DNA from 3 places in the Arthrobacter paludis genome. Region 2 is predicted to be linked to each of the others. Evidence: riboswitches for the same ligand, from Rfam matches in the RefSeq annotation. Region 2 holds a riboswitch; each other region holds the start of a gene.
The links. A riboswitch is a leader RNA that binds a small molecule or an ion and turns the genes downstream of it on or off. The one in region 2 is predicted to bind S-adenosylmethionine.

Region 1 (9,742 bases), on a different contig from region 2:
CGGGCGCCGCCGTCGTCGTCCTGGCCGCGGCGCTGCCCGGCAGCGTCCATGGCGGGCCCGCGGCGCGGCCCCGCCCGGAGGGCCCCACCGCCGCATGAGCCCGCGGACGGCGCAGGCGGTTGCGACACCATGCGCCGTCCGCAGGCCCCTGCGCGGCCGCAGGGGGTGAGGAACGCCCGCAGGCTCATGCGCGGGACCGGGCCTGGCCGAGAGGCGGACCATCCCTACCCGGCCGGCGGGTACTGGCTCTCCTTGAGCAGCCGGGCCAGGTGTGCGGCGTGGCGGGCCGCCGTCGTCGTGGTGCGGGCGGTGTTCTCCGGGGTGTCGGGCAGGTCCTGGTAGTCGGTCGACTGCATCGCCTCGCCCACCCAGTACGTGGAGCCCTGCGCCGGGATGGTCAGGCCGACCTCGTTCATGGCCGCCGAGATCTCCGCGATGGTGTGGTGCGCGCCGTCCTCGTTGCCCACCACCGCGACGAGCCCGACCTTGCCAAACAGCAGGATCCGGCCGGCGTCGTCGGTCTCGGACAGCTCGGCGTTGAGCCGCTCCATGACCCGCTTGGAGGTGCTGGCGGGCTGGCCGAGCCAGATCGGCGTCGACAGGGCCACGATGTCCGCGCCCAGCACCTTCTCGCGCAGGGCCGGCCACTCGTCGCCGCCGCCCATGTCCGTCTTTACGCCGGGGCGGATGTCGTGGTCGACGGCGCGGACGACTTCCGTCTCGACGCCGTGGCTGGCCAGCTCGTCGGCGAGCTGCCGACCGAGCAGGTCGCTGCTGGAGCGGGCCGGCGAGGGGTTGAGGGTGCAGACGAAGACGATCGCTTTCAGGGGTGCCATGGCGCCAGTCTCCGGACCGGCGCCGGAGGGGTCCAGAGGAGCGGAAGCCGCGAGGCGCGGCCGGAGGGTCGCCCCCGTGCTCCGGCGGGGCCGCGCCGGAGCGTCCGCTCGGCCGGCCCGCAGTACGCTGGCGGCATGGTCGATGTCAGCGTCTCCACCACCATCCGGCGCCCGGTCGAGGAGGTCTCCGCGTTCGCCGCGGACCCGATGCGCGCCCCCGAGTGGTACCGGAACATCAAACGGGCCAGCCTGCTCGACTCGCCGCCCGTCGGCGAGGGCTCGCGGGTCGCGTTCGAGGCGCAGTTCCTCGGCCGGCGCTTGGCCTACACGTACGAGGTCGTCGAGTACGTGGCCGGACGGCGCATGGTCATGCGCACCACCGAGGGCTCGTTCCCGATGCGGACGGACTACGTGTGGGAGCCGGAGGGCGACTCCGCCACCCGGATGACCCTGCGCAACTCGGGCTCTCCGCGCGGGTTCTCCCGGCTTGCCGCCCCGTTCATGGCCCTCGCGATGCGGGCGGCGAACCGGAAGGACCTCGCCGAGCTCAAGCGGATCCTCGAGTCCGCGCAGACGGCCCGGTAGTAGGCCGCAGTCCCGGACCTCCACCCCGCCGACGGGACGGCCCGACCCCGGGCGGCCCGGCACGCCGGCCGGGCGGACCAGCCCCCGGAGGTCAGCCGGCCGGGGGAACGAACCCGCCCGCCACGGTCCGGCCCAGCGCCTCGGTGAGCAGGTCCACCCCGGCGAGCAGGTCCGCGTCGTGCGTCAGTTCCTTCTCGTTGTGGCTGATGCCGTCGACGCTCGGCACGAACAGCATGATCGTCGGCACGATGTCCTTGAGGTTGGTCGAGTCGTGGCCGGCGAGCGTGCGCACGGTCCCGTGGGGCAGGCCCAGCCCCTCGGCGCACTCGGCCGCCAGCCGCATGCCCGCCTCGTCGTAGGCCTTGGCGGCCCAGATGTGCTGGGCGCCGCGCTCGATGCGCACGGAGGCGCTCCGCTCGATCTCGGCGATCCGGCGGTGCAGCTCGGCGTCGGCCGCGGCCAGGACGTCGGCGTCGGTGCTGCGCAGGTCCACGAGCAGGTCCACGCGGCTGGCGACGACCACGGGCGAGTTCGGGGTCACGGTGAACTCGCCGCAGGAGGTGATCACGGCGTGCTCGTCCGTGCTGCAGCCGTCGGCGATCTCCCGGGCGGCGACCACGAGCATGGACGCGCCGAGCAGCGCGTCGTGCCGGTCCGCGATCACGGTGGCGCCGGTGTGCGCCTGCTCGCCGTGGACCGCGAACTCGTACTTGTTCGCGCCCCACGTCGACTCGACGAGCCCGATGGTCAGGCCGTCATCCTCGAGGGAGCGTCCCTGCTCGATGTGGATCTCCAGGTAGGCGGCCACGTCCAGCGTGAAGTCGCCGATGGTGCCGATCGACTCGAGCGCCTCGCGGACGGTGGTCCCGTGCGGGTCCGTCGTCTCGAGGACCTGCGCGGCCGGGAGCTTGCCCGTGAAGACGGAGCTGCCCATCATGGACGGCTTGAACCGGCACCCCTCCTCGTTGAACCAGTTGACGACCGCGATGTTGAACGCCGGGGCGGCCCCGCCGTCGGCCACCCGCTGCGCGAGCCTGATGGCGGCGTGCGCGCCCGCGAGGACGCCGTAGGCGCCGTCGAACCGCCCGCCGAGCGGCTGGGAGTCCAGGTGCGAGCCGACGGCGACGTAGGGCGCCCCGGGGACTAGCTCGAGCAGCGCGAACTGGTTGCCGACCTCGTCGTAGCGGACCTCGAACCCGTGGCCCTCGACGAGCCCGCGGAACCAGTGGCGGGTCTGCCCGTCGGCGACGGTGCCGGCCTGCCGGTCGACGCCGCCGCCCGGCGTGGCGCCGAGCGTGGACATCGAACGGAAGTCGGCCAGAAACGCGTCGCGCTGGGCGTCGGTTCCGGGGACGACGGCGGCGGCCGGGACGGGGTGGGTGCTCATGCGGGGACCTCCAGGGTGGTGTCGAGGGGACGGCCGGTCCTCGGGGCGTGGCGGGGGCCGCCGGCCCCCAGGGCGTCGTGGGTGAACCGGCCCCCGACGGCCGTGGCCAGCACGGTGAGGGCCGCGATGTCGGGGGCGTCGAGGGGGTTGCCGGACAGGACGGTGAAGTCGGCGAGCTTGCCGCGGGACAGGGTGCCGCGCGTGCCGAGGGTGCCGGTCGCGATCGCGGACCACTCGGTGTAGCTGCGCAGGGCCTCCTCCGGGGTCAGCCCCTCCCCCGGCCCGCCGAGGATGCGGCCGGCCTCGGTGCGGCGGTCGACGCTGGAGGCCATGGCGCGCAGGACGTCGTTGTCGGCCACGGGGAGGTCGGAGGAGCCGGCGGGGCGGATCCCGGCATCGACCAGCGAGCGGCCCCGGTAGAGCCACGACTCGCGCTCCGGCCCGACGAGTTCGGCGAACTGGTCCCCGAGCGGGCCGATGAACGAGGCCTGCGGCGTGACGGCGATCCCGGCCGCGGCGACGGCTGCGACCTGGTCGGGCCGGGCGATGCCGAAGTGCTCGATCCGGTTGGGCAGGCCGTTGCTGCCGTAGGTGCGCTGGCACCCGCCGATGATCTCGATCGCGAGGTCGATGGCGGCGTCGCCGATGGCGTGCAGGGCCACGGGCCAGCCGGCGCGGTACGCGGCGTCGACGCGCCCGCGGTAGGCCTCCGGCGTGTCCAGCAGGTAGCCGTGGTTGTGCGGGTGCCCGCAGAAGTCCTCCGTCATCGCGGCGGTGGCGCCGAGGAGCGAGCCGTCCATGAAGACCTTGACCGGGCCGAGGGAGAGCCAGTCGTCCCCGAAGCCGGCGCGGATGCCCAGGTCCAGCCCGCGCCCGGCTCCGGTGCCGCGGAAGTCCTCGGGGTCCGCCGCGAGCGGCCGCAACGCGTCGAGGGCGGGCATAAGCTGGGCGCGCGCGTGGAGGCGCCCGGTGTCCCGGGCGAGCTGGTAGGCGGCGAGCTCGGCCGGGCTGTGGCCGATCCAGCCGCCCCCGACGCCGGCCTCCGTGAACCCGGTAATCCCGGCGGCGGCGTAGCGGCGGGTCGCGGCGTCGAGCGCGTCGGCGATCCGCTCGGCCGGGTACGGCAGCAGCATCGACTGGACGAGTTGCTGGGCCGCCTCCTCGACGAGCCCGGTGGGCCGGCCGGCCGCGTCGCGGACGACGGCGCCGCCGGTCGGGTCCGTGAAGCCGGGGTCGAGCGCGCCCGCGCGGCGCAGTGTCTCCGTGTTGGTGATGGAGCAGTGCCCCGAGGTGTGGCGCAGGTACAGGGCGCGGCCGCCGCTGGCCGCGTCGAGGCGGTCGATGTCCGGGAACGCGCCGCCGTGGTGCTTGTGGTTGAAGCCGGTCCCTTGGATCCAGCGGTCGGGGGCGCCGCCGGGCAGCGCGTCCAGCCGCCGGGCCTCGGCCTCGACGCGGGCGTAGACGTCCTCGAGCCCGCGCGCCGTGGACAGGTCCACGGCCTCCAGCCCCAGGCCCCACCACGCGGTGTGGCAGTGGGCGTCGATGAAGCCGGGGACGACGGCGGCGCCGCCCGCGTCGAGCACGGCTTCGGCGGCCAGGCCGGCGACCTCCTCGTCGAAGCCCGCGATCCGGCCGGCGAAGACGCCCAGGGTGCGGGCCCGGGGGCGAGAGGGGTCGAGGGTGACGATGTCGGCGTTGGTGACCAGCAGGTCGAGTCTCATGGTGTTCCTTGCGGCAGGGATGGAGCGGTGGTGCGGGACGACGGCGGCGGGGCGGCCGCCGCCGTCGTCCATGCGGCCGTGCTGGGCTAGTGCTTGAACCCGGGAAGGTCGACGCTGAGGCGCGGCGCGACGGCCCCGGCCACGGCGGTGAACAGGCTCAGGAACACGAGCATCGCGGCGGCGGGCCACCAGTGGCTGCCGGCGGCCGCGACGGCGCCCGTGGCGGCCAGAGGCACGAAGCCGGAGAGCATGCCCGCGGTGTTCTGGGCGAAGCCGACGCCGGTGTACCGGGTCGCGGCCGGGAACAGCCCGGTCAGCACGGTGCCCGAGGCGGCGTACGGGAAAGACAGGGTGGCCACGGCCAGGACCATGCCGGCGACGACCAGGGGACCGCTGCCGCTGGTGATCAGCCAGAAGGCGGGCAGGGTGGCGACGGCGGAGAGCACGCCGCCCCACAGGATGACCCGGCTGGCGCCGAAGCGCTCGCCGAGGCGCCCGCCGGCGATGAGGACGGGGATCTCGACGACGGCGGCGATCATGCCGCCGAGCAGCATGAGCGAGGGGTCGTAGCCGAGCACGTTCACGCCGTACCAGACGACGAACGCCGTGACCAGGTAGAAGCCCCCGACGCCGAGCAGGGCGGCGGCCATGCCGACGATGATCTGCAGCCAGGACTGGGCAAGCGTGGTCCGGATCGGGGCCTTCTCGACGGCGTCGTGCTCCATGAGCTCCTGGAAGACCGGGGACTCCTCGAGGCGGCTGCGGATGTAGAGGGCGACGAGCAGCATGGGGATCGCGGCCAGGAAGGGGATGCGCCAGCCGAAGGAGTTGAAGCTCTCCTGCGAGAAGAACAGGGTCATCAGGAAGAACCCGCCCGAGGAAAGGATCGTGCCGATGGGCGAGCCGATCTGCGGGATGGCGGCGTAGCGGGCCCGCTTGGCCAACGGCGCGTTCTCGACGACGATCGTCATCGCGCCCGACCATTCGCCGCCGACGAACAGGCCCTGCAGGACGCGCAGCAGCACGAGCAGGACCGGGGCAGCGATGCCGATGGCCGCGTAGGTGGGGAGCAGGCCGATCAGCCCGGTGACGAGGCCGATGCCCACGATCGTGATCATCAGGACGCGGCGGCGGCCGATCCGGTCGCCGAGGGCCCCGAAGAACATGCCGCCCAGGGGACGGGCCACGAGGCCGACGCCGAACGTGGCGAAGGAGGCCAGGGCGGCCGCCGTCGCGTTCTCGTTGGCGAAGTATTGGACGTTGAAGACCAGCGCGGCCGCCGCGCTGAACAGGAAGAAGTCGTACCACTCCATGGCGGTACCGAGCAGGGCGCCGAGGGTGACCTTCCGCGCCTCCTCTTCCGAGATCTGCCGGGTGGCCCCGGCCTCGAGATGGTGGGCCGGAACGGCGTTGGTGGTGGTGGCCATGTCTCCTCCGCGGGACGCGTGGTGGGTGATGCCGGCCGGGTCGGCCCCGGCCACCACCCAGCATGCCCTGGACCCACGCGTTCTTGTGTCGCCAATCACATCCGGTTCCGTAGACTGGCGTGTGCAAATGCCCAATTTTTGCCCGCGGAGGCCGTGTTGGAGACCCCTGAAGCAGCCGGACTGTCGGATTCCGACGCCCGGCGCTGGAACGAACTGCTCGACGGCCTGGACGCGGAGGAGTTGACGGACGCGTTCCTCGCCCGGGTCCTCGAGCTCGAGGACTACCGCGGCGGTCCGCTTCCGGCCCGCGAGATCCGCCGGACCGGCACCGCGTCGTTCGAGGCCCTGATCGCGGGGCTGCGGCCGGGGGCCGACCGGGTGGCCCTCGAGGCGGAGCAGCAGGACATCGCCCTGGAGGTCGGGGTGTCGCGGGCCAGGGCAGGGATCCCGGTCGCGTCGCTGATGACGGCCATCCGCCAGGACTTCACGGTGCTGTGGGACCGGCTGCGCGGTCAGGCCGGGCCCGGCGACGCGCCGCTCCTGGTGCGGCAGGCGGACTCGGTGTGGCGGATCGTCGACGAGTACGCAGCCTTGACGCAGGCGGTCTACCTGCGCGAGAGCCAGCGGATGGCACTGGAGGAGAGCTCCGCCCGCCAGGCGCACCTGGCGGCCCTACTCGGTCCGACCGCGGCGACCCCCGCCCAGCTCGAGGCGATCGCCGAGGGGCTCGGCATCGATGCCGGGACGCCGCTCTGCGTCGCCGTCGCACTCGGTGACGCGGCCTCGGGATTGCGGATCGCGGCCGCCCAGGCGGAGCGCCGGGGAGTCCTCATGATGGCCCACCCGTCCGCGGACGGCCTCACGGTCCTCTGGGCCCCGGGCCGGCCGGGCTCCGCGGCGGCCGAGACCACCGAGCGGGTCCGGGCCCTGTCCTGCGGCCTGGTCGAATCGGTCGACGGGCTCGCCGGCATCTGGCCCGCGGCGCGGCTGGCGCGCGAATTGGCCGGCCTGGCCGATCCCGTGGATGGGCGGGCCGCGACGCTGGACGACGCGTGGCCCCGGATCGCGCGGCTCCGGCTGGCTGAGGCGGGCGTGCCCCTCGGCGCACCGGTCGACTCGGCACTTGCCGGCTGCGGACCCGCCGAGCACACGCGGCTGGTCGAGGCCGTCCGCGCCTACCTCGAGACGGGAAGCGTCGCCGAGGCCTGCCGGCGCGTGTTCTGCCACCGGAACACCCTCATGAACCGCCTGCGCCGCTTCGCCGACCTGACGGGCATCGATCCGACCGTGCCGAGGGAGGCCGCCCGCCTCGTGATCGTCTGGGCGTAGGCGCGGGCGACGGGACAGCGCGCAGCAGGCCGGTGGGCGGACCGGCGCCCCAAGCGCGTCGCCGGGCGGACCGGCGCCTCAGGCGCGCCGCCGTCGTCCGCCCCCGCACACCCTATGGCGCCGGTGGCGCCCCACGTGACTCCCAGCGACGCCTCCGGTTGCCGCGACATTGTGAAACAGGGCACAATCGGCCCTGAATCAAGAGTCCCTGCCGCGAAGGCCCTGGCCGGCGGGGCGGCAACCCTCAGGCTGTAGCGGGGTGCCCCAGGTGACGATTCGACGCGCGCCAGCCCGGCGCGCGTAAGTACGGCGCCGCAGGGGACGCGGCGCGTGGAGAGCGAAAGGCACACCTATGACCGAAACCGCCATCACCCCGGACTTCGACATCGACCTCGAGGAGGCCACGGTCCGCGCCGAACGGCTCGAGGCCGCGGGCCGCAACTGGTTCGAGCGCATCGGGCAGGACCCGGGGAACGCCGACCTCGTGTTCCGGGCGCGTGGAGAGGGAATCGGCTCGGTCGCGACCCGGATCACGGCCGGCCGGCACGAGTTCACGATCGACGAGCCGGCGGCCCTGGCCGGCGACGACGAGGGCACGAGCCCCGTGGAGGCTGCGCTGGCCGCGCTCATCTCCTGCCAGGTCGTGGTCTACCGGCTGTACGCGCACCAGCTGGGCATCCGCGTCGAGGACATCGCGATCGACGCCGAGGGCGACCTGGACGTCCGCGGCCTGTTCGGCACGGCCGACGGCGTCCGCCCCGGCTTCTCGGACGTCCGGCTCAAGGTCACCCTGACCGGACCCGAGCCCCGGGAGCGCTACGAGGAACTGCAGCGGACCGTCGACGAGCACTGCCCGGTGCTGGACCTGTTCCGCAACCCGGTACCCGTCTCCGTGGAGGTCGCCAAGGCCTGACCCGGAACGCCGGCGGCGCCGGGACGCCACGTTGGGTGGTGTCCCGGCGCCGCTGCGCGTGAGGGCTCGGGCGGGGGCCGCTGCGCGTGAGGGCCCGGGCGCGGGCGGGCGCCGCTTGCGGGCGCGCGCCCGCGCCCGGAGGCGGGGCTACGCCTCGACGGAGCGCTGCCGGCCGCCGGTCTTGCCCTCGATCGTCTCGGCCGGGGTGCCGGCCTGGACGGCGATCTTGCGGGGCTTGGCAGTTTCCTGGACCGGGATGGTCACGCTGAGCACGCCGCGGTCGTAGTGGGCCGCGATGTTCTCAGTGTCCAGGCCCTGGCCCAGGCTCAGCTGCCGCACGAAGCTGCCTCCGCGGCGCTCCCGGGTGATCCACTGGACGTCCTCGTCGGCGTTGAGCGTGCGCTCGGCCCGGATGGTCAGGAGCTGGCCGTCGACGTCGATGTCGACGGAGTCCGGATCGATGCCGGGCAGGTCGGCGCTGAGGACGTAGTGGTCCCCTTGGCGGAACAGGTCCATCGGCATCTCCCGCAGGGCGCTGCGCCCCTCGAGGAGGGCGCCCGCAACGCGGTCGAGCTCGCGGAACGGGTCGAACATGGTGGCCATTGCGATCAACTCCCTTTCGCGGCACCGGGGTGCCTTGTCGTGGTCTTCCTAGGGCGTCCCTAGAGTTGAGTCTCTCCGACTCAACTGTTATGAGATTAGCACTCTCCTGATGTGAGTGCCAGATCTTCGCCACGCCGTGGGTGAACGCGGATGCGCGGTCGGTGGACGGATAGTCTGTGGGGCGTTCCCACGGGGGGTGAGGGAACATCCCCGCCCCCGTCGAAGGAACCCATGCCGAAGCTTTCCGCCGCCCTTCCGGCCGCAGCCGCCGCACTCGCGTTGGCGCTGGCCGGTTGTTCCGCCCCGTCCCCCGAGCCCGCCCCCGCCGCAGCAACGGAGGCCATCGACAGCGCCACGGACCACAGCCCGGAGGACGCACTCTTCGCGCAGACGATGCTCCCGCACCGCGAGCAGGGCATCGAAATGACCGACATCCTCCTCGCCAAGCCGGGGATCGACGACGACGTGGAGGACGTGGCCCGGCAGGTCGGCGCCAACCACTCCAGCCAGGCCGAGCAACTGGGCGCGTGGCTGAAGGCCCAGGGCGAATCGACCTCCCCGCAGCAGGCGACCGACGGGCTTCAGCGCTCCATGGAGGGCCTGCTCTCCGACGAGGAGATGGACCGGCTCCGCGACGCCCCGGCCGGCGAGGCCGAACGGATCTACCTCGCCGGAATGATCGAGCACCACCAGGGTGCCGTCGCGATGGCCCAGCAGCAGGTGAGCGATGGGTTCAACGACCAGGCCGTCGGGCTGGCCCGGCAGATGGTCGACCACCACCGCGAGGAGATCGCCCAGATGGAGCAACTACTCTCCCGGTACTGAGCGCCCGCCGGCGCGTGCGCCCGGGACGCTCCGCCCCCGGGACGCTCCGCCCGGGGTCGCTCCGTCCGGGGTCGCTCCGTCCGGGGCGGATGCCATGGCTGATCGGCGGCGGGCTC
Region 2 (9,742 bases):
CCCCATCCAGACGACCGGGGAGCTGCCGGCCGTCGGCGCCGCCGCCCCCGAGTTCACCCTGACCGGCACGGACCTGGGCGACGTGTCCAGCACCGACCTGTCCGGGCGCCGCGTCGTCCTGAACATCTTCCCGAGCGTCGACACCGGCGTGTGCGCGGCCAGCGTCCGCCGCTTCAACGAGCTGGCCGCGGGCCTGGAGAACACCGCGGTCGTGTGCGCCTCGGCCGACCTGCCGTTCGCGCTGGGCCGCTTCTGCGGCGCCGAGGGCATCGAGAACGTCACGGCGGCCTCCGCGTTCCGCTCCGGCTTCGGCGAGGACTTCGGCGTCGAGCAGGCCGAGGGCCCGCTGCGCGGCCTGCTGGCCCGCGCCGTCGTCGTCCTGGACTCCGATGGCACCGTGCTGCATTCGCAGCTGGTCCCGGAGATCGGCACCGAGCCGGACTACGACGCCGCGCTGGCCGCCCTCAACTAGGGACCGGCACCGCCCTTCGACATCACCCCTTCGGCGCAATGTCACCCGTAGCAACGGGTGACATTGCGCCGAACGGGTGACTTCGCTGAGAATCCGGGGCCCCCTGATGCGGCCCACCGATCAGCGGGCCGCCGCAGCGGCGTCCAGCAGCCGGGGCCCGGCCTTGCGGAACAGCCGGTCAAGCCGGGGCGCGTCCGTGCGGCGCGAGGCGTCGTGCACGGCCTCCAGGGTGAACGCCCCGATCCACACCCGGGCCCGGCGTGCGGCCGCGGCGTCCGCGGCGATGAGCGGCAGCAGGTCGCGGCCGTGCCACAGCGCCAGGTGCGCGGCGTTCACCGCCGGGTCCCACGCCGCGGAGAGGTCCCAGTCCAGGATCCCGACGAGGCGGCCGGCGTCCCAGTGCATGTTGTGGCCCGCCAGGTCGCCGTGGACGAGGCCGGGCGGCACGCCGGCGAACCCGGGCAGGCGCGCGAACACCGTTTCCGCCGCCGCGCGCAGCCCGGGCGGCAGGGCCGCGAGCGTCTCCGCCTCGCGCAGCGGAGTCCAGGGGCCCCGGTAGGCGAACGGGGGCGCCAGCAGGTGGCGCAGCGGGGCCGTGTCGACGCGGGCCAGGTCCGCGAGCACGGCGCGCAGGGTCGCGGCCTCCCCGCGGTGCGGCGGGTGCGCGGCGCCAGGCAGGTACTCGAGCACGACGGCGGCGCGCACGCCCGGGGTACCGTCCGGACCGACGGTGCCCGAGGCCCCCGCGGTCTGGACCCCGCCGTCGTCCCCGCTCCAGACCGGCGAGAGGGAGCGCGGCACCCGCGCCGACAGCAGCGGGGCCAGCGCGTCCGCCAGGGCCGTGCGCCGGGCCAGGTCGGCGGCCGCCGCCGGCGTCCGCGCCATGCGCAGCACCGCCTGGCCGCGCGCCACGAGCACCATGTGTTCGCGGCCACCCTCCTCGACCACGCCGCCGGCCCAGTCCGGGCCCGGCCGGAGCCGTCCGGCGAGGCCGATCTCGGCGGGCAGCGGCGGTCGGGTCATGGCGCCATTGTTCCGCACCTAGGATCGGAGCATGCAGCCAGAGCCGGACGCCCGCACCGCCCTGCCGGGGAGCCGCCGCGTCCCGTGGCTCGAACTCGGCATCGTCCTCGCGCTGTCCCTGGGCCAGTCGGCCGCCTACGCCGTCGTGGAGCTCGCGGACAAGCTGACGCGCGGTCCCCTCGGCGGGCAGACGACGACGATGAACCCGCCGCTGAGCGACCGCCGCTACTTCGACCTGACGTACCAGTTGCTCGACATCGCGTTCGACCTCGCGCCCGTGGCCCTGGTCTTCCTGCTGTTCGCCCTGGGCGGCCGCAACGGGTTCCGCGCCATGGGCTTCGACCTGCGCCGGCCGGGCCGGGACGCGGCCTGGGGGCTGCTGCTCTTCGCCGTGATCGGCGTGGGCACGCTCGGCGTGTACGCGGCGGGCCGGGCGGCGGGTGTGACGACGGCGATCGTGCCCGCGGCACTGGACCCCTATTGGTGGACGGTTCCCGTCCTGCTGCTCTCGGCGGTCCGCCACGGGATCCTCGAGGAGACCATCGTCGTCGGCTTCCTGCGCGACCGGCTGGCCGCGCTCGGGTGGGGCACCGGCGCGTTCATCGCGGCGAGCGCGCTGCTGCGCGGCTCCTACCACGTCTACCAGGGCTTCGGCCCGTTCCTGGGCAACGTCGCGATGGGCGTCGTGTTCGCGTGGTTCCACGTGCGCACGGGCCGCGTCATGCCCCTGGTCGTCGCCCACGCGCTGCTCGACGCGGCCGGGTTCGTCGGGTACGCCCTCTTCGGGGCGGCCATCGGCATCGGGGCCTAGACGCGGCGACGGCGGCCCCGCACCGCGGGACCGCCGTCGAGCACTGCGCGGCCTGGGGCTACAGCGTGATGGGGCCCGTGGGGGTCTCGAACGTCACGGAGAGGATGCCCGGGATGCCGTTGGGTGCCTGCCATTCGACCTCGACGTCGTCGCCGACGGGGGAGCGGTCCGGCTGGCCCAGCCACTCGCGGACCCGGTCGCGGGAGCCGGCGATGCACACCTTCGAGATCCGGCCCTGCGGGTCCGGGATGGCGTTGGAGGGGTGCAGGGCCTCGGTGCCCTCGTCCCAGCGGAGCATGTAGGGCACCTGCGGGTCCGCGATGAGGCCCTTGATGCCGATCTGCTGCCAGGTGAGCTCCTGCCCGTCGGGGAACTTGCGGTTGCCGGGCACCGACTTGCGGCCCAGCCGCTCCTCGAACGGGGCGAGGTCGTCCACGGCGACGCACCAGCCCATCCAGCCCCCGCCCATCTCCGAGCGGGCGCGCACGGCCTGGCCGAACGGCGCCTTGTCGCTGGCCGGGTGGTCGAGGACCTCCACCACCTCCAGGTACTGGCGGTTCTTCAACGGAAAGATGACGTTCCGGGTCCCGAAGCGCGGGTGGACCCCGCCCTTGACGGACTCGAGCCCCAGGGTCTTGGCGACCCGCTCGGCCGTGGCCGTCAGTCCGTCGGGTCCGCAGGCGTAAGAAACATGGTCCAACCTCATGGATTCATGATGTCACCTTGTGAAGTGCGTCTCGACTTAGGGTGGCCTAACCGGCGCAACAATGCGGCGATCGCGGACCCGACGGTGTAGGGCCCGGAGGGCGGTGCGTCACATTGCGACGGGGCGGCTTGCCGCGGCGGCCCCGGGTGCCGGAGACTTGGGGGACGGTCATGAGCGCCAGCGTCAAACCCCGGTTTGCTGGCCGGCAACCCTCCACTCGCGGTGGGGTGCCCCGGGTGAGGACCAGGTCCGTTGCCACAAGGCAACGGACAAGCGCGGGTCGATCCCGCACGCAGGCCGCTGGCGTGCGTGGCGTGGAGGCGGCCCCGACGAGAAGGGGAGACCATGTCCCAGAACTGGAACTTCGAGACCCGCCAGATCCACGCCGGCCAGGCGCCCGACCCGGCGACGGGGGCCCGGGCCCTGCCGATCTACCAGACCACCTCGTTCGTGTTCCCCAGCGCGGAGAGCGCGGCCGCCCGGTTCGCCCTGCAGGAGCTGGAGCCGATCTACACGCGGATCGGCAACCCCACGCAGGAGGCCGTCGAGACCCGCATCGCCGACCTCGAGGGCGGCATCGGGGCCCTGCTGCTGGCCTCGGGCCAGGCGGCGACGACGTTCGCGATCCTCAACCTCGCCCAGGCCGGGGACCACATCGTGGCCAGTCCGAGCCTGTACGGCGGCACGCAGAACCTGCTCAAGCACACGCTGGCCAAGCTCGGCGTCGAGACGACGTTCGTCGCCGACCCCGACGACCTCGAGGGCTGGAGGGCGGCGATCCGCCCGAACACGAAGGCCCTGTTCGGCGAGGTCGTCTCCAACCCCCGCCAGGACGTCCTCGACATCGAGGGCGTGGCCGGCGTGGCGCACGCGGCCGGGCTGCCGCTGATCGTGGACAACACGCTCGCCACCCCGTACCTGGTCCGGCCGATCGAATGGGGCGCCGACATCGTCGTGCACTCGGCCACCAAGTACCTCGGGGGCCACGGCACGGCCATCGCGGGGGCCATCGTGGACTCCGGCAACTTCGACTTCGCGGCCGACCCCGAGCGGTTCCCCGGGTTCAACACGCCGGACGAGTCCTACAACGGGCTCGTCTACGCCCGTGACCTCGGCGCCAACGGCATCCTCGGGGCCAACCTCGCGTACATCCTCAAGGCCCGCGTGCAGCTGCTCCGCGACCTGGGCTCCGCCGTCGCGCCCCTCAACGCCTTCCTGATCGCCCAGGGGCTCGAGACCCTGAGCCTGCGCGTGGAGCGCCACGCCGCCAACGCCCAGCGTGTCGCCGAGTTCCTCGAGGCCCACCCCCAGGTCGAGTCGGTGGCCTTCGCCGGCCTGCCCTCGAGCCCCTGGTACGAGCGCGGCCGCAAGTACGGGCCGAAGGGCATCGGCGCGATCGTCGCGTTCGAGATCGCCGGGGGCAAGGACGCCGGGCAGGCCTTCATCGACGGGCTGTCGCTGCACTCCCACGTCGCCAACCTCGGCGACGTGCGCTCCCTGGCCATCCACCCGGCGTCCACGACGCACGCCCAGCTCAGCGAGGAGGAGCGGCTCGCCGCCGGCGTCAAGCCGGGCCTCGTCCGCCTGGCCGTCGGGATCGAGCACATCGACGACATCATCGCCGACCTGGAGTCCGGTTTCGCGTCCGCCGGCGCGCACCCGACGGCCTCGGCGCAGGCGGTGCGGTGAGCACCAACGTGGACACTCCGCAGGTGACGCGGGGCGCCGTCGGGACCGCACCCGACGGCGTCCTGCGGCGCCTGCACACCGGGCCGTTCGACTTCGAGACGGGGGGCCGGCTGCCCGCCGTCGACATCGGGTTCGAGACCTGGGGCACGCTGAACGAGGACGCCTCCAATGCCGTCCTGCTGCTGCACGCCCTCACCGGCGACACCCACGTCGCCCGCGGTGAAGGCGACGAGCCCGGCTGGTGGGACGGGTTCGTCGGCCCGGGCCTGACGGTCGACACCGAGCGCTTCTTCGTGGTCGCGCCGGCCATGCTCGGCGGCTGCTACGGCACCACCGGACCCGCGTCCCCGGACCCGAACGGGAACCCGTGGGGCTCGCGCTTTCCTTTCACGACCATCCGCGACTCCGTGCGCCTCGAGGCGCGGCTCGCCGACGCGCTTGGGATCGGCGCCTGGCACGCGGTGCTCGGCGGTTCCATGGGCGGGGCCCGCGCCCTGGAATGGGCGGCCTGCCACCCGGAGCGGGTCAGGCACTGCCTGGTCATCGCGGCGACGGCCGCGGCCAGCGCGGAGCAAATCGCGTTCGGCCAGGCCCAGTCCGCGGCCATCCGCCTCGATCCCGGATTCCGGGGCGGGGACTACTACGCGGACGGCGGATTCCCGGACGCTGGCCTGGCCCTGGCCCGGCGCATCGCGCACATCACCTACCGCGCCGAGCCCGAGCTGGACCTGAGGTTCGGCAACCGGGCGCAGGGCGCGGAGGACCCGTACGGATCGGCCACGCGGGACCGCGGGCGGTTCCAGATCGAAAGCTACCTCGACCACCAGGCGGACAAGCTGGTGGGGCGGTTCGACGCCAATGCGTACCTCGTCCTGAACGACGCACTCGTCGGACACGACGTCGGCCGCGGGCGGGGCGGCGTCGAGGCGGCCCTGGCGGGGCTCGCGGGCGTCGAGTTCATGGTGGCCGCCGTCGACAGCGACCGGCTCTACTGGCCGGAGCAGTCCGAGCGGCTCGCTTCCCTCCTGCCCGGCGCGCCGGGCGTGCAGTACATTTCCTCGCCCCTCGGCCACGACGGGTTCCTGACGGACATCCAGCAGCTGGACGGCGTCCTGCGGGAGACCATCTTCGCCTGAGGCGCCGTCCCTCCGCGCTGTCCGGCCCCCTGGGGAGACGGGCCCGGCCAAGCGCGCCCTCCACCCGCCGCCTGCGCGCGCACAGTGCAGTCCAGTGCGCGCTGGTGGCGCCCCCGCGGTCCCCCTGACCGCCAAAAGGCCGTCATCACGGCCCTCGACGCTTCCCGGATTCCCCGCCGCAGTGCAACATAATCCACCCGCTGTGAGGCCTTGACGCGCATGGTCCTTCGCCCCTTGCAACGGACCAACCCGCTGGTAGGTTTCCCGGCAAGGCGCCCGTGGGGGGCGCCCCGCCGAATTTGGGGCGCCGCATCGTGGGGATTGCGGCGGTTCGGCACACAACCGAATCACTTGGGGATCATCATGACGAACATCCGTTGGTCCGCCGCCGCCGTGACGGCCGCGGCCACACTCGCGGTGGGCGGCTCCACCGCCTATGCCCTGCAGGCCATCGTGCCTGCCTCGCCGCCGACAGGCGTGACCGCCGACAACTCCGGCGACCAGACGAACGGCACCGCCTACTGGGAGGCCTATTTCGGCGGCAGCTGCACCAAGGTCGAGGGCTTCGCTCCGGGCGCCACCAGCTACACCATCGGCGCCCCCAGCCCCGGCCACGTCTGGTTGGGCGTCGTGGTCAAGGCCGGCTCGGGCGACGGCGAGAACACCGTCTACTCCAGCGACATCGTCGCCGGGAATTCGTACGGCGCGTCGAATGACAAGGAGATCAGCCACGTCATCCTCTGCCAGGGGCCCGCGCCGTCGAGCGCGCCCCCGGAGACGGAGGACCCGGAACCGACGGAGACGGGCGGGGAACCGTCCGGGAGCGCCAGCGTGACGCCGACGAAGAGCGAGGAGCCGGAGCCGACGCCGACGAAGAGCGAGGAGCCCACGCCGACGCCGACGCCGACGAAGACGGAGGAGCCCACGCCGACGCCGACGCCGACGCCGACGAAGACGGAGGAGCCCACGCCGACGCCGACGCCGACGCAGACCAAGGAGCCGCAGGAGCCGACGCCGACGCCCACGCCGACGCCGACGCCGACGCAGACCAAGGAGCCGCAGGAGCCGACGCCGACGCCCACGCCGACGCAGACCAAGGAGCCGCAGGAGCCCACGCCCACGCCCACCGCGTCTCCATCGCCCAGCCCAGCCGGGGGAACGCAACCGGTTCCGCCCAGCCCCGACCCGACCCCCAACCCCACGCCATCGGACTCGCCGAGCGGGCAGCCCGTGGGTGGCGTCGCGGGTCCGGGCGGCGGGCCCACCGGCGGAGGGACGACAGGCGGCTTCCCGGTCCCCGGCATCGTGCACACGGACGGCGGGGAGTTGACGTCGGCGTCCAGCACGGCCTCGTCCGCGTGGACACTCGCGGCGACGCTGGGCGGGCTCGGGCTGCTCGGGGCCGCGGCGGTCGCCAACACCGCCAGGACGCGGCGCTCCGGAGCCGACGACTAGCGGGCGGGTGCGATGCGCTCCGCCACACCGGCGACGGCGGTGCTGGTGGCGGCCGGCCTCCTGCTGGGGGCCTCCGGTGCCGTCCTCGGCGGTCCGCCGCGGGGCGGCCCCGAGGCGTCCGCCGTGCCGCCGGTCCTGACGGCACCACCGGCCCAGGCCGCCGCCCCGGCGCCTGGATCGACGGCGTCCCCGCCGGGGCGGCCGACGCCGACGGGCCGGTTCGCCTCGTCGTCTGTGCCCGCCCCGGCGTCGTCCGCGGCCCCCTCGGCCACGGCGCCGCGTCCCCCGGCGTCGGCGTCCGCCACCGTGGGCTCCGCTGCGGGCCGGACCTCGGCCGGCGGGGGGAGCGGTTGGGCCGTTCCGCGCGGAAAGCCGGTGCGCGTGACGGCCCACCAGGGGGGCCGGACGCTGTTCTCGGCCCCGCTCGTGCCGACGGGGACGAATCCCCGCGGGGAGCTGGTGCCTCCGTATGGGGCCGCCGGCTGGTATGCCGAGGCGGGGTGGGCGGAGCGCGTCCCGGGGGCGCCGGGACCGTCCATCGTCGCGGCGCACGTGAGCAAGCTCGACGGGGCGGGGCGCGTGGTGCCGGACCACTTCTACGAATTGCACCTGTTGCGCGCGGGGGACACGGTGGAAGTGTCCTACGACTCGGGCGAGACGGCGCGCTTCAGGGTCGTGCGCTCGGAGCCGGTGGACAAGGCGGAAGCGACCGACGTGGAGCACAGCGCCCTGGCCCGAAGCATCTGGCGCCCGGGAGGCAGCGCGCCCCGGCTGCGGCTGTTCACGTGCGATGCCAGCACCCCGTTCCAGTCGGGGCACTACCTGGGCAACTGGGTCGTCTGGGCCGATCGGACGGGCTAGCCCCCACCCGGGCCGGGGCCCTCGGCGCCGTCCTGCGCGTCGGGGTGCCCCGCCCCGACGGTACCGGTCTCCAGCGGCTCCGCCAGCGGGCGCTTCGGCGTGATGCCGTCGCCGGTGGACTGGTGGCGGATGCCGCGGATGACCCAGGGGGCCAGGTGGGTCCGCGCCCAGACGAGGTCCTCGCGCCGGGCCTGCCGCCAGGTTGTCGGCTCCGGCGGGGCCACCTCGAGCGGCTCCAGCCGGTGCGGCACGTTGAGGGTGTCCAGCACCATGAGGGCGATCGTGTGGTGCCCCAGCGGCGAGAAGTGCAGGCGGTCCTCCGCCCACATGGCTGGCTGGTGCAGCTCGGGCAGGGCCCAGAGGTCGGCGACGACGGCGCCGTGGCGCGCCGCGACGATGCGCAGGTGCTCGTTGTAGACGGCCACCCGACCGCGACGGGCGCCCAGCACCGGGGTGCGCCCGATGTCGGGGCCAGTGAACAGCAGGACCGTCGCCCCTCCGGAGGCCAGGCGGCCCACCGCGTCGTCCATGAGGACGGCCAGCGAGTCGGGGTCGCCGCCGGGACGCAGGACGTCGTTGCCGCCGCCGCAGATGCTGACCAGGTCGGGGCGCAGCTCCAACGCGGGGCCGACCTGCTCGTCGACGATCCGTTGCAGGAGCCGCCCCCGGATGGCCAGGTTGGCGTAGGAAAACCCGGGGGACTGGCGGCCCAGCTCCTCCGCCACCCGGTCCGCCCAGCCACGGTGGCCGCCGGGGGAGCCGGGATCGGGGTCGCCGATGCCCTCGGTGAACGAGTCGCCGAGCGCGACGAACCGCCGCCACGGGTGCGGCGTCTCTGGCGGGGGCCCCACCGGTCCGGGGCCGGACGCCGGCGAGGAGGCCGAGGTGACGTTTCCCACGCGGACAGTGTCGCAGGGACGTCGTCGCGGGTCACGGGCCGGGCGCGCACGGCACCGCTCTGGAAGAATGGCCACCATGGCTGAAACCCCTTGGAACCCCACCGTCGTCTGGTCGCGCCCCGAAGAGGAGCGCGACGGCACCCCGCTGCTGGTGCTTTTCCACGGCTACCTGTCCCACGAGCGCGACCTGATCGGGCTGGCCCCGATGCTGCCCGACGGGTTCACGCTCGCCTCGGTGCGCGCCCCGCACGCGCTGGGCCCCGGCTTCACGTGGTTCCCGCTCATGCACGAGCCCGACTTCTCCGTCGAGAAGGTCGTCAAGGCGGCCGGGGACGTCTGGGCGTGGCTGGACACCGTCAAGCAGCGCCACAGCTCCGTGACCCTGCTCGGCTTCTCCATGGGCATGGCCGTCGCGACCAGCGTCCTGCGCCACCGGCCCGACGAGATCGCCGCCGTCGTCGGCCTGTCCGGCTTCGCCGTGCCCGACGGCGGGCACCCGTTCTTCGACGACGACGCCGTCAAGTCCGCCAGGACCCCCCTGTTCTGGGGCCGCGGGCAGGAGGACACCGTCATCACGCCGGACAAGATCGAGTACACGCTCCAGTGGGCCACGGAGCACGCCGACCTGACGAAGATGCTCTACGCGGGACTGCCCCACAGCATCAACGAGGCCGAGCTCGGCCACGTGCG
Region 3 (9,742 bases), on a different contig from region 2:
GACGCCGGCGGGTCCTGGACGGAGATCCACACCGGCCTGCCCGACACGGACTTCAACGCGGTGCTCCGGGACGCCGCCGCGGTCGACGACCACGGAGACGACCCGGGCATCTACTTCGGAACCCGCGGCGGGTCCGTCTACGCGAGCCTGCCCGGCGGCTCGGGCTTCACGCAGGTCGCCGAGCGGCTGCCGGACGTGCTGAGCGTGCGGGCCGCCGTCGTCCCCTAGGAGGAGGGCATGGGAACGGTCGTGCTTGAGTTGCCCGCGGTCCTGGCCCCGGCCGCCGCGGGGCGCCGGCGTTTCGAGGTGTCGCTGGGCGGCGACGACGGCGGCGCCGGCCCGCGGGCCGCCCAGGCGACCGTCGGCGCCGTCTTGGATGCCGTGTGCGCGCCGCACCCCGTGCTGGCCCGTCGCATCCGCGACGAAACGGGCGCCGTGCGCCGCTACGTGAACGTGTTCCTCGGGGAGGAGAACATCAGGGACCTGCAGGGCCAGCTGACGCCGGTCGACGACGGCGCCCGCGTCATGGTCATCCAGTCCATCGCCGGGGGCTGAAGCGGCGATAGCCTAGGGAGGCACCGACCCCGGGAGGACCGCCCATGACCGCCAGCGCCGGACGCCGCCGGCCCGCCGGGCGGCTGGCCCACCACGCGGGACGCCTGGACGCCGCGGCGGCGGGCCAGCCGCCCGCCGCGTTCGCCTTCGTCATGGCCACCGGGATCCTCTCCACCGGGCTCGGCCTCGTGGGCCGGGACACGGCGTCGTGGGTCCTGTTCTGGATCGCCGTCGCCGCGGGCGCGGTCCTGACCGCGGGGCTGGTGTGGCGGGCCCTGTTGCACCGCGGCAGGCTCGCCTCCGATGTGGCGGCCCCGGAGCGCATGTTCGGCTTCTTCACCATCGTCGCGGCCGCGAACGTGCTCGCCCTGCACTACGACCTGGCCGGCAATCCCGAATCCGGGCGGCTGCTGGCGGCCGTCGCGGGAGGCGTGTGGGTGGTGCTGACGTACCTGCTGCCGGCGAGCCTGCTGCTGCGCGAGAGGGACCACCCGGTGCTCCACGATGCCAACGGCAGCTGGTTCCTCTGGGTCGTCGCGACCCAGTCCATGGCGACCGCCCTCGCCGTCGTCGGCCGGACCACGCACACCCAGTTCGTCGCGGCCGCGGCCATCGGGATGTGGGGCGTCGGCGTGATGCTGTACCTGATCGTCGGCACCGTGGTGACCCTGCGGATGTTGACCGTTCCGAACCGGCCGGAGAACCTCAGCCCGACGTATTGGATCTTCATGGGTGCCACCGCGATCACGGTGCTCGCCGGGAGCCAGCTGCTCACCCTGCCCGCGGAGTTCCCGTCCGTCGTCTCGACCCGGTCCTTCGTCGCCGGGGCGAGCTTCGTCCTCTGGGCTGTGGGGATGTGGTGGATCCCCCTCCTGGTCGTCTTCGGCATCTGGCGGCACCTGGTCCGCCGGTACCCGCTGCGCTACGAGACCGGCCTGTGGAGCATCGTCTTCCCGCTGGGCATGCTCTCGGCGGCGACCATCTTCTTCGGGCGCCACGAGGGGATCGGCGTCATGGTGCGCACGGGCGAGGTCGGCGTGTGGATCGCTGCGGCCGCCTGGGTCGCCGCTGCCGCGCTGATGCTGCAGGCGTGGGTCCGGTGGTTGCGGCGGGGGCGGACCCTGGCCGGCTGAGCCCGCCGGGACGCGCCCCGGCAGGCCGCCTCCACCGGCACCGCCGGACCGGGCCTCCCTTTCCGCGTCCGACCGGCCGTCGTACAGTGGCACGCACAGGGATCGGCCCACCACCGAGGAGCAGGCCATGACCAAGGCGCACTTCGAACCGCGCCGCGAGCCGGCGGTCATCCACGTGGCCCAGGCGCGCACCGCCGTCGTCCGGGCCACGGACATGTCCTGGGGAGAGATGCGCGGGTTCTACGACCGGGCCTTCGCCGCGATCTCCCGCGTCCTCGACGCCGAGGGGCTGAGCCCGGTGGGCCCGGCCTTCGCCCTCCACCACCGCCTGCCCGATGACACGGCCGACCTGGAGATCGGCTTCGCGGTGGACCACCGCCTCTCCGGGGAGCACCCCGCCGGGGACGGCCTCGTCGTCGTCCCGTCGGTCCTGCCCGAGGGGGCGGTCGCCATGGTCAGCCACCTCGGGCCCTACGACGGGCTGCCCGGCGCCTGGCAGTCGCTGGTGGACTGGGCCGCGCGCAGCGGCCACGAGGCGGGGCTTCCGCTGTGGGAGGTCTACGTCACGGAACCCGGCCCCGATGCGGACCCGGAGTCGATGCGCACGGACCTGTTCCTCCGGGTCAAGGACTAGGGGCCGGCCCGCCGTCGGCCGCCACGTGGTGGACGTCGCCGGCCGCCATCGGGCGCGCCGGCGGTCCGGCGAGCACCCGTTGCCGCGTGACCGCCAGGTCGGGGCCCACGTGCACCAGCGTTCCCGGCTCGATCTCCTCCCAGGGCAGTGCGGGCCCGATGCGCTCGCTGGCGATGACGACGCCGGCGTGCCCGGCCAGCGTCCCGGCCCGGACGCGCATTCCCTCGCTGGTCGTCGCCTCGGGGACCGCGTCGCCCGCGGACTGGCGCAGGAGGAACAGGCTCTCGGTGTCCGGGTAGCGGAACGCCCACAGGTCCGTCGCCGTGGCGAGGAGGAAGTTCAGCGACCGGACGGGCAGCTGCTCCGCAACCCAGCCGACGGCCGCCCGGATTCCGGCGGCCGTGTCGCCCGCGGCGCGGATCTCGCGCGTGACCAGAGCGAACAGGCGCTCGGAGTCGGTGCCGCCGCGCACCAGTCCCAGGTCTGGACCCAGGTGCCCTTCGAGCCGCTCCAGGTCGCCGACCGTCCCGTTGTGGGCGAAGATCCTGCCCTCCAGCTCGAAGGGGTGCGTGTCCTCGACGGCGCGCCGCCCGGCCGTGGCGTGCCGGACGTGGGCGACGAACGTCGTCGACCAGCGCTCGCGGCCGGCCCGCGCGAAGCCCAGGTCCTCGTAGGCGGCGATCGGGCGCTTCTCCACCCTGGGCGTCCCGTCCTCCCGGAACGTGCCGAGGCCGGTGCCGTCGGGGTGGGACCGGGACTGCGCGAGCAGGCCGTCCGGCGCCTCGAGCAGCCAGAACGTGGCGCGGACCCGCGCGTCCCCGGCGGCGAGCCCGAGCAGCCGGCACATGGCTAGAAGCCGCCGCCGTCGGTCGCCATGTTGTTGAACCGCGAATAGTGGCCCTGGAACGCGACGACGATGGTCTTCGTCGGGCCGTTGCGGTGCTTGGCGACGATCACGTCGGCTTCGCCGGCGCGCGGCGATTCCTTGTCGTAGACGTCGTCGCGGTGCAGCAGGATGACCATGTCGGCGTCCTGCTCGATCGAGCCGGACTCGCGCAGGTCGGAGACCATCGGCTTCTTGTCGGTGCGCTGTTCGGACCCGCGGTTCAGCTGCGAGAGCGCGACGACGGGGACCTGGAGCTCCTTGGCCAGCAGCTTCAGGGCGCGGGAGAACTCGGAGACCTCCTGCTGGCGGGACTCGACCCGCTTGCCGGAGCTCATCAGCTGCAGGTAGTCCAGGACCACGAGCTTGAGGTCGTGCTTCTGCTTCAGGCGGCGGCACTTCGCCCGGATCTCCATCAGGGACATGTTGGGCGAGTCGTCGATGTAGAGGGGCGCGTCGTTGAGCCGGCCCATCGTGGTAGCGATCTTCCCCCACTGCTCGTCCTTGACCGTGCCCTTGCGGAGGTCCTGGAGGCCGATGCTCGCCTCCGCCGAGAGCAGGCGCATGGCGATCTCGTTCCGGCCCATCTCGAGGGAGAAGAACACCGTCGTCTGGTTGTGCTTGATCGCCGCCGAGCGGGCCCAGTCGAGTGCGAAGGTCGACTTGCCCATGGCCGGACGGGCCGCGATGACGATCATCTGGCCGCCCTGCAGGCCCTGGGTGAGCTCGTCGAACTCGTAGAAGCCGGTCGGGACCCCGATCATGCCCTCGCCGCGGCTGCCCGCCGACTCGATCTCGTCGACCGTGCCCTCGATGATGTCCCGGAGGGGCACGTAGTCCTCCGCCGTGCGGCGCTCGGCGACCTTGAAGATCTCGGCCTGCGCGTCGTTGACGATGGCGTCGACCTCGCCGTCCTGCGAGTAGCCCATCTGCACGATCTTCGTCCCGGCCTCGACCAGGCGGCGCAGCACGGCGCGCTCGCGGACGATTTCCGCGTAGAAGCCGGCGTTCGCGGCCGTCGGGACGGACTGGATCAGCGTGTGCAGGTAGGCCGGCCCGCCCACGCGGGTGATTTCGCCGCGCTTGGTCAGCAGGTCGGAGACCGTCACGGCGTCCGCGGGCTCGCCGCGGCCGTAGAGGTCGATGATGGCTTCGAAGATCGACTCGTGCGCCGGCCGGTAGAAGTCGACCCCCCGCAGCGCCTCGACGCAGTCGGCGATGGCGTCCTTCGACAGCATCATGCCGCCGAGCACGCTTTGCTCGGCGACGAGGTCCTGCGGGGGCGTGCGCCCGAAGTCCGACTCCCTGGCGCTGGCCCCCGATTCCGTCTGCGTCAGCGACACCGTATCCCCTTCCCGCTGAGCCGGCGGCCGCGTCGCGGCCGCACCGGCACCCCACCAGTATCCCAGCCGGCACCGCCGGCGGGCGGTCCGGTGCCCCGGCCGTGGATTCGGCGGGCCTGTGGATAGTGGGGGAACCCCGCAACCATAGGCCCGCCCCCGGGGATCGCCAAGCGAGTTATCCACAGGAGGTGTGGATGAGCTGTGGGCATTACGGCGTGTTGTGTGCACAGCTTGGGGAAGAACCTGTGGATTGAGAACTATTTTTCGAGATAATCGCCGTTTGACTAGGCGTTTCTTGTTTCCACTGTTGTGGATTGGAACTCTATGGGTGTCGGGCGTGGCGCGGATGGTCCGTGGAAAACCCGTCGAATCCGGTCTAGTCCAGCGGTTTATCCACGGCCCCACCGCGGTTTTCCACAAGCGCGGGTCCACGTGGCGGGGAGGGCGGGTCCTCCGGCGGCCCGCCGCCGGCGTTCGGATGCGGAGCGTGTGGCCGTGGTCCCGCCCGCGTCGGGGACCGGGCATCCGCCTGCGCCCCGGCATACATTCCGCAGGCGCGGGCCCAAGACCCGTCCCGGGGCCGCCGATCCCCCGGGCGATCGATGCGGCCGTGGCCAACGGCACCGGACGCGCGGACGCCGAGGCGTCGCTGCGGCGCATCGGGGACCCGACGGGCGCACCCCGGTGACGTGGGGGCAGGGCAGCGTCGGCTCCGGGCGCTGCCGGTTCCCGGACGCGACCACGCGCGCCGGCGAGATGTGCGCGGTGGGCTTCTCCCCCGTGCGGGGAACCCGGCTCTCGTCGGCGTGCTCCAAGGGCCGGAGGCGGCCCTCCACGGGGGGTTGGCCCGGAGGCCTCGACGAACCTAGACCAGGGCGTCGCGGCGCAGCGTGTGGAACCCGGAGTCGTGGAAGACCAGCGGCGCCTCGGCGCCGTCGAGGGTGGAATGCCCGTGGACGCGCAGCAGCACCACCGTGTGGTCGCCGGCGGGGACCTCGTTCTCGACGGAGCAGTCCAGCCACAGCGAGGCGTCCTGCAGGAAGAGCGCGCCCTCGTCCGTGGAATCGAGCTTGAGGCCGGCGAAGCGGTCGCCGTCCCGGGAGGCGATCTGGCGGCACACGCCGTCGTGCTGCTCGGAGAGGATCGAGACCCCGATGCGCCCCGCCTGGCGGACGAGCGGCCACGTGCGGGACGTGTTCTGGACCGCGAACATCACCAGCGGCGGCTCGAGGGAGACCCCCACGGTGAAGGAGGACGCGACGATGCCCTGCGGCTCCCCGTCCACGATCGCGCAGAGCGCGGCGATGCCGGAGGGGTAGCGGGCGAACGAGCTGCGGAGGGCCAACGGGCTGAGGTCCTGGGAGAGCGGCATGGTGCGTCCTTCGCGTTGGGCACACCGCGTACCACCAAAGCGGACCGCGGGTGCGGTACTTGCCGTCCGGGGGCTCCCGGAGGCCGAATCGTCACCTGGAGCACCCCACTACCGGTAGAGGGTTGCCGGCCAACCAGCCAGGGCTTGTCGTTGGCTCTCTTGATTCGTTCTCCACGCTACGGGCCCCCACAGGGGCCGTCAAAGGGGGCCCGCAACATTTCGCAAGACGCGAGGGGGCCCCGCCTGGACAGGCGGGGCCCCCTCGGGGTGGCCCGGACCGCCGGAGGCGGTGGGCCGTGCGGCGCGGCGGCCGCGGTGGTTACTTCTTCTTCGCGGCGACGACCTGCAGGTCGACCGTGGCGGAGACGTCCTCGTGCAGGCGCACGGTGGCCTGGTAGTTGCCCAGCGACTTGACGTGCTCGGGCATCTCGACCATGCGCTTGTCGATGGAGCCGAGGCCGGCGGCCTCAACGGCCGCGGCCACGTCGGACTGCTTGACGGTGCCGAACAGGCGGCCGGCCTCGCCGGCCTTGACCTGGATCTTCACCGGCTGCGAGCCGAGCTTGGCCGCCAGCGCCTGCGCGTCCTCGAGGGACGCGACGGCGCGCGCCGCGCGGGCGTTGCGGATGTCCTCGACCTGCTTCTCGCCACCCTTGCTCCAGGTGATGGCGAAGCCGCGCGGCAGGAGGTAGTTGCGGGCGTAGCCGCCCTTCACCTCGACGACGTCGCCGGCGGTGCCGAGTCCGGTCACTTCGTGGGTCAGAATGAGCTTAGCCATGGTGTGTTCCCTCTTTCCTTAGCCGCGGCCAGCGCCGGAGTAGGGCAGCAGGGCAACCTCGCGCGCGTTCTTGATCGCCAGGGCGATCTTGCGCTGCTCCTGGACGGAGACACCCGTGACGCGGCGGGCACGGATCTTGCCGCGGTCCGAGATGAACTTGCGCAGCAGGGTGACGTCCTTGTAGTCGATGACCTTGATGTCAGCGGCCTTCAGGGGGTTGGACTTTGGTTTGGGCTTACGGAGTTCAGCCTTAGCCATCGTGGAGCTCCTCTATGGTTGGAGCCCGCAGACCGGGTCTGCGGGATGGTGGATGTTGGTTGTTTCTAGAAAGGCGGTTCGTCGTCGCCGGAGCTGTTGCCCCAGCCGGCGTTGCTGCCGGCCGACGAGGACCACGGATCGTCCGCGGGCTGGTTCCAGCCGCCGCCCTGGCCGCCCTGGCCGGGGTTGCCCCCGCCGAAGCCGCCGGACTGCTGCTGGCCGCCGAACCCGGCGTTGCCCCCGCCGAAGCCGGAGTTTCCGCCGCCGAACCCGCCGCCGCCACCGCCGGAGCGCTGGGCGCGGGTCACCTTCGCGGACGCGTACCGCAACGACGGGCCGATCTCGTCGACCTCGAGCTCGTTGACGGTGCGGCGCTCGCCTTCCTTGGTTTCGTAGGAACGCGACTTCAGCCGGCCCTGGGCGATGACGCGCATGCCCTTGGTCAGCGTCTCGGCGACGTTCTCCGCGGCCTCGCGCCACACGGAGGAGCGAAGGAACAGCGTTTCGCCGTCCTTCCACTCGTTCGTCTGGCGGTCGAAGGTCCGCGGCGTGGAGGCGATGGTGAAGTTCGCCACCGCCGCGCCCGAGGGCGTGAAGCGGAGCTCGGGATCAGCGGTGAGGTTGCCGATGATCGTGATGACGGTCTCGCCTGCCATGGTGCCTCCTGGCGTCGGTTACTACGGGTGCGGAACCGCGGGAACTACTTCGCGGAAACCTTCTGGTCCTCGGGACGGGTGATCTTGGTGCGCAGGATCGTCTCGTTGAGGTTCAGCTGGCGGTCCAGCTCCGCGGACGTGGCCGGAGTCGCGGTGAAGTTGACGACGGCGTAGATCGCCTCGGACTTCTTCTTGATCTCGTAGGCCAGGCGGCGGCGACCCCAGATGTCGACGTTGTCGATGCTCCCGCCGTCCTTGCGGACGACCTCGAGGAACTTGTTGAGCGTCGGGTCGACGGTACGCTCGTCGACCTCGGGGTCGATCAGCACCATCAGTTCGTAAGCACGCATGTGAACCCACCTCCTTTGGGCTAAGCGGTCACGGTCTTTCCGTAACAGGAGGTTCTGTGCGTTGGCGTTCGCCTTGCCCGGGGCGGGCAAGGCACAAACAGCCTGCACCATCCTACCCGATGGCCCGGCACCACCCTAAACGGGCGAGACGCCCCTCACCGGGCCCCGGGCGGGGCCCTGTGGACGGCCGCGGGACCCGGTGGAGGGGACGACGCCGGCGCCGGCTACGCGCGGAAGAACTCGGCGGCGATCCGGGCCAGCCGCAGCGGGTCCTCCACGGCGCACATCTCCCGCGCGGAGTGCATCGAGAGCAGCGCGATGCCCACGTCCACGGTGCGGATGCCCAGGCGCGTCGCCGTCAGCGGCCCGATCGTCGACCCGCAGGGGACGGTGTTGTTGGAGACGAACTCCTGGTAGGGGGAGTCGGCGGCCGCGCAGAGGCGGGCCCACAGGGCGGCGCCGTGGGCGTCGGTGGCGTAGCGCTGGTTGGCGTTGATCTTCAGCAGCGGGCCAGCCCCGGCCAGCGGGCGGTTGGCCGGGTCGTGCCGCTCGGGGTAGTTCGGGTGCACCGCGTGCCCTGCGTCCGCGGAGAGGCAGACGGAGTCGGCGTAGGCGCGGGCGCGGTCCGCGGCGTCGGCGCCGAGGGAGGCGGACACGCGCTCCAGGACCTCCTGCAGGAACGGGCCGGACGCGCCGGAGCGGGTGGCGGATCCGATCTCCTCGTGGTCGAACGCGGCCATGACGGCGATGTGCCCGCCCGGCGCCCCCTCGGCCGCGTGCCCGGCCAGGGCCACGGCGGACGCGTGCACGGAGGAGAGGTTGTCGAGCCGCCCCGAGGCCAGGAACTCGTCGCCGGCACCGAAGAGCCCGGGCGCCTGCGCGTCCGCGACGACCAGGTCGTACCCGGCCACCCCGGCCGGGTCGGTCGTCCCCGCGACGACCTCGGCCAGCAGGTCCGCCCGGCCGGGGTCCCCCGTGCCCCAGACGGGGCTCAGGTGGGCCTGCCGGTTCAGGGCCAGCCCGTCGTTCGCGTCGCGGTCCAGGTGGATGGCGAGCTGGGGCAGCCGCAGCAGGGGCCCGGTGCGCACGAGGTGCTCGGCGCCGTCGAGCGTGACGACGCGGCCGGCCAGGACGAGTTCGCGGTCCAGCCAGGAGTTCAGCAGCGGCCCGCCATAGACCTCGACCCCGGCCTGCAGCCAGCCGTCGCGCCCGGTGGTGGGCCGGGGCTTGAGCTTGAAGGACGGCGAGTCGGTGTGCGAACCGAGGATGTGGAAGCCCGTCGTCGGCCCGGCGCCCTCGGGGACGGCCCACGCGATGACGGCGCCGTCGCGCACCACGTACCGGGCCCCGGGGCCCGCGGGCCAGGCCTCGCGCTCGTCCAGGCGGACGAACCCTGCCGCCTCGAGCCGGCGGGCGGCCTCCGCGGCGGCGTGGTAGCTGGACGGGGACGCGGCGACGAACTCGCCGAGATCCCGGGCGTGGGTGGTGGCTGCGGCGGTCGGCGTGGCCATGGGCTGCGTGGTTCCTCCCGGTCGGGGCGTGGTGCCAGCCATGCTACCGGCGGTGCTCACACCCCCTGGCGGTAGCGGGCGAACGCGAGCGCCGCGAGCCCCGCGGCCAGGCAGGCCCACCCCGCGGCGTCGAGGGAGAGCACCACGAGCAGGAACGCTCCCCCGGCGAGCAGCACGACGGCGACGAGGAGCCAGGGGTTGCGCAGGAACTCGATGTTCACGGCGCCCCCCCTAGTAGTCCAGGCCCTGGCTGGGCACGACGAGCCCGG

Region 1: it holds a riboswitch for S-adenosylmethionine, as region 2 does, so the genes downstream of both, AC1Q5D_RS16800 (OsmC family protein) here and AC1Q5D_RS08280 (bifunctional o-acetylhomoserine/o-acetylserine sulfhydrylase) in region 2, are expected to answer to the same signal.
Region 3: it holds a riboswitch for S-adenosylmethionine, as region 2 does, so the genes downstream of both, AC1Q5D_RS13495 (flavin reductase family protein) here and AC1Q5D_RS08280 (bifunctional o-acetylhomoserine/o-acetylserine sulfhydrylase) in region 2, are expected to answer to the same signal.

What each region holds. Positions count from the first base shown of each region.
Region 1 is NZ_JBXAEW010000025.1:6,852-16,593, reverse strand. It holds gene AC1Q5D_RS16835 (MFS transporter) at 1-98, shown strand, start outside; gene AC1Q5D_RS16830 (flavodoxin family protein) at 225-836, opposite strand; gene AC1Q5D_RS16825 (SRPBCC family protein) at 972-1,421, shown strand; gene AC1Q5D_RS16820 (M20 family metallo-hydrolase) at 1,513-2,808, opposite strand; gene AC1Q5D_RS16815 (amidohydrolase) at 2,805-4,529, opposite strand; gene AC1Q5D_RS16810 (MFS transporter) at 4,616-5,956, opposite strand; gene AC1Q5D_RS16805 (PucR family transcriptional regulator) at 6,110-7,285, shown strand; SAM riboswitch class IV at 7,482-7,598, shown strand; gene AC1Q5D_RS16800 (OsmC family protein) at 7,638-8,198, shown strand; gene AC1Q5D_RS16795 (Hsp20/alpha crystallin family protein) at 8,346-8,801, opposite strand; gene AC1Q5D_RS16790 (DUF305 domain-containing protein) at 9,033-9,626, shown strand.
Region 2 is NZ_JBXAEW010000008.1:54,729-64,470, forward strand. It holds gene tpx (thiol peroxidase) at 1-472, shown strand, start outside; gene AC1Q5D_RS08265 (phosphotransferase) at 593-1,495, opposite strand; gene AC1Q5D_RS08270 (CPBP family intramembrane glutamic endopeptidase) at 1,527-2,306, shown strand; gene AC1Q5D_RS08275 (VOC family protein) at 2,365-3,012, opposite strand; SAM riboswitch class IV at 3,179-3,294, shown strand; gene AC1Q5D_RS08280 (bifunctional o-acetylhomoserine/o-acetylserine sulfhydrylase) at 3,358-4,701, shown strand; gene metX (homoserine O-acetyltransferase MetX) at 4,698-5,837, shown strand; gene AC1Q5D_RS08290 (hypothetical protein) at 6,201-7,292, shown strand; gene AC1Q5D_RS08295 (hypothetical protein) at 7,289-7,597, opposite strand; gene AC1Q5D_RS08300 (class F sortase) at 7,674-8,153, shown strand; gene AC1Q5D_RS08305 (SGNH/GDSL hydrolase family protein) at 8,150-9,052, opposite strand; gene AC1Q5D_RS08310 (alpha/beta hydrolase) at 9,129-9,742, shown strand, end outside.
Region 3 is NZ_JBXAEW010000015.1:64,365-74,106, forward strand. It holds gene AC1Q5D_RS13465 (WD40/YVTN/BNR-like repeat-containing protein) at 1-228, shown strand, start outside; gene AC1Q5D_RS13470 (MoaD/ThiS family protein) at 238-555, shown strand; gene AC1Q5D_RS13475 (tellurite resistance/C4-dicarboxylate transporter family protein) at 600-1,688, shown strand; gene AC1Q5D_RS13480 (GyrI-like domain-containing protein) at 1,816-2,322, shown strand; gene AC1Q5D_RS13485 (class II glutamine amidotransferase) at 2,312-3,169, opposite strand; gene dnaB (replicative DNA helicase) at 3,172-4,548, opposite strand; gene AC1Q5D_RS13495 (flavin reductase family protein) at 5,414-5,920, opposite strand; SAM riboswitch class IV at 5,971-6,085, opposite strand; gene rplI (50S ribosomal protein L9) at 6,240-6,698, opposite strand; gene rpsR (30S ribosomal protein S18) at 6,717-6,956, opposite strand; gene AC1Q5D_RS13510 (single-stranded DNA-binding protein) at 7,022-7,612, opposite strand; gene rpsF (30S ribosomal protein S6) at 7,657-7,962, opposite strand; gene AC1Q5D_RS13520 (M18 family aminopeptidase) at 8,187-9,473, opposite strand; gene AC1Q5D_RS13525 (hypothetical protein) at 9,530-9,694, opposite strand; gene AC1Q5D_RS13530 (response regulator) at 9,705-9,742, opposite strand, start outside.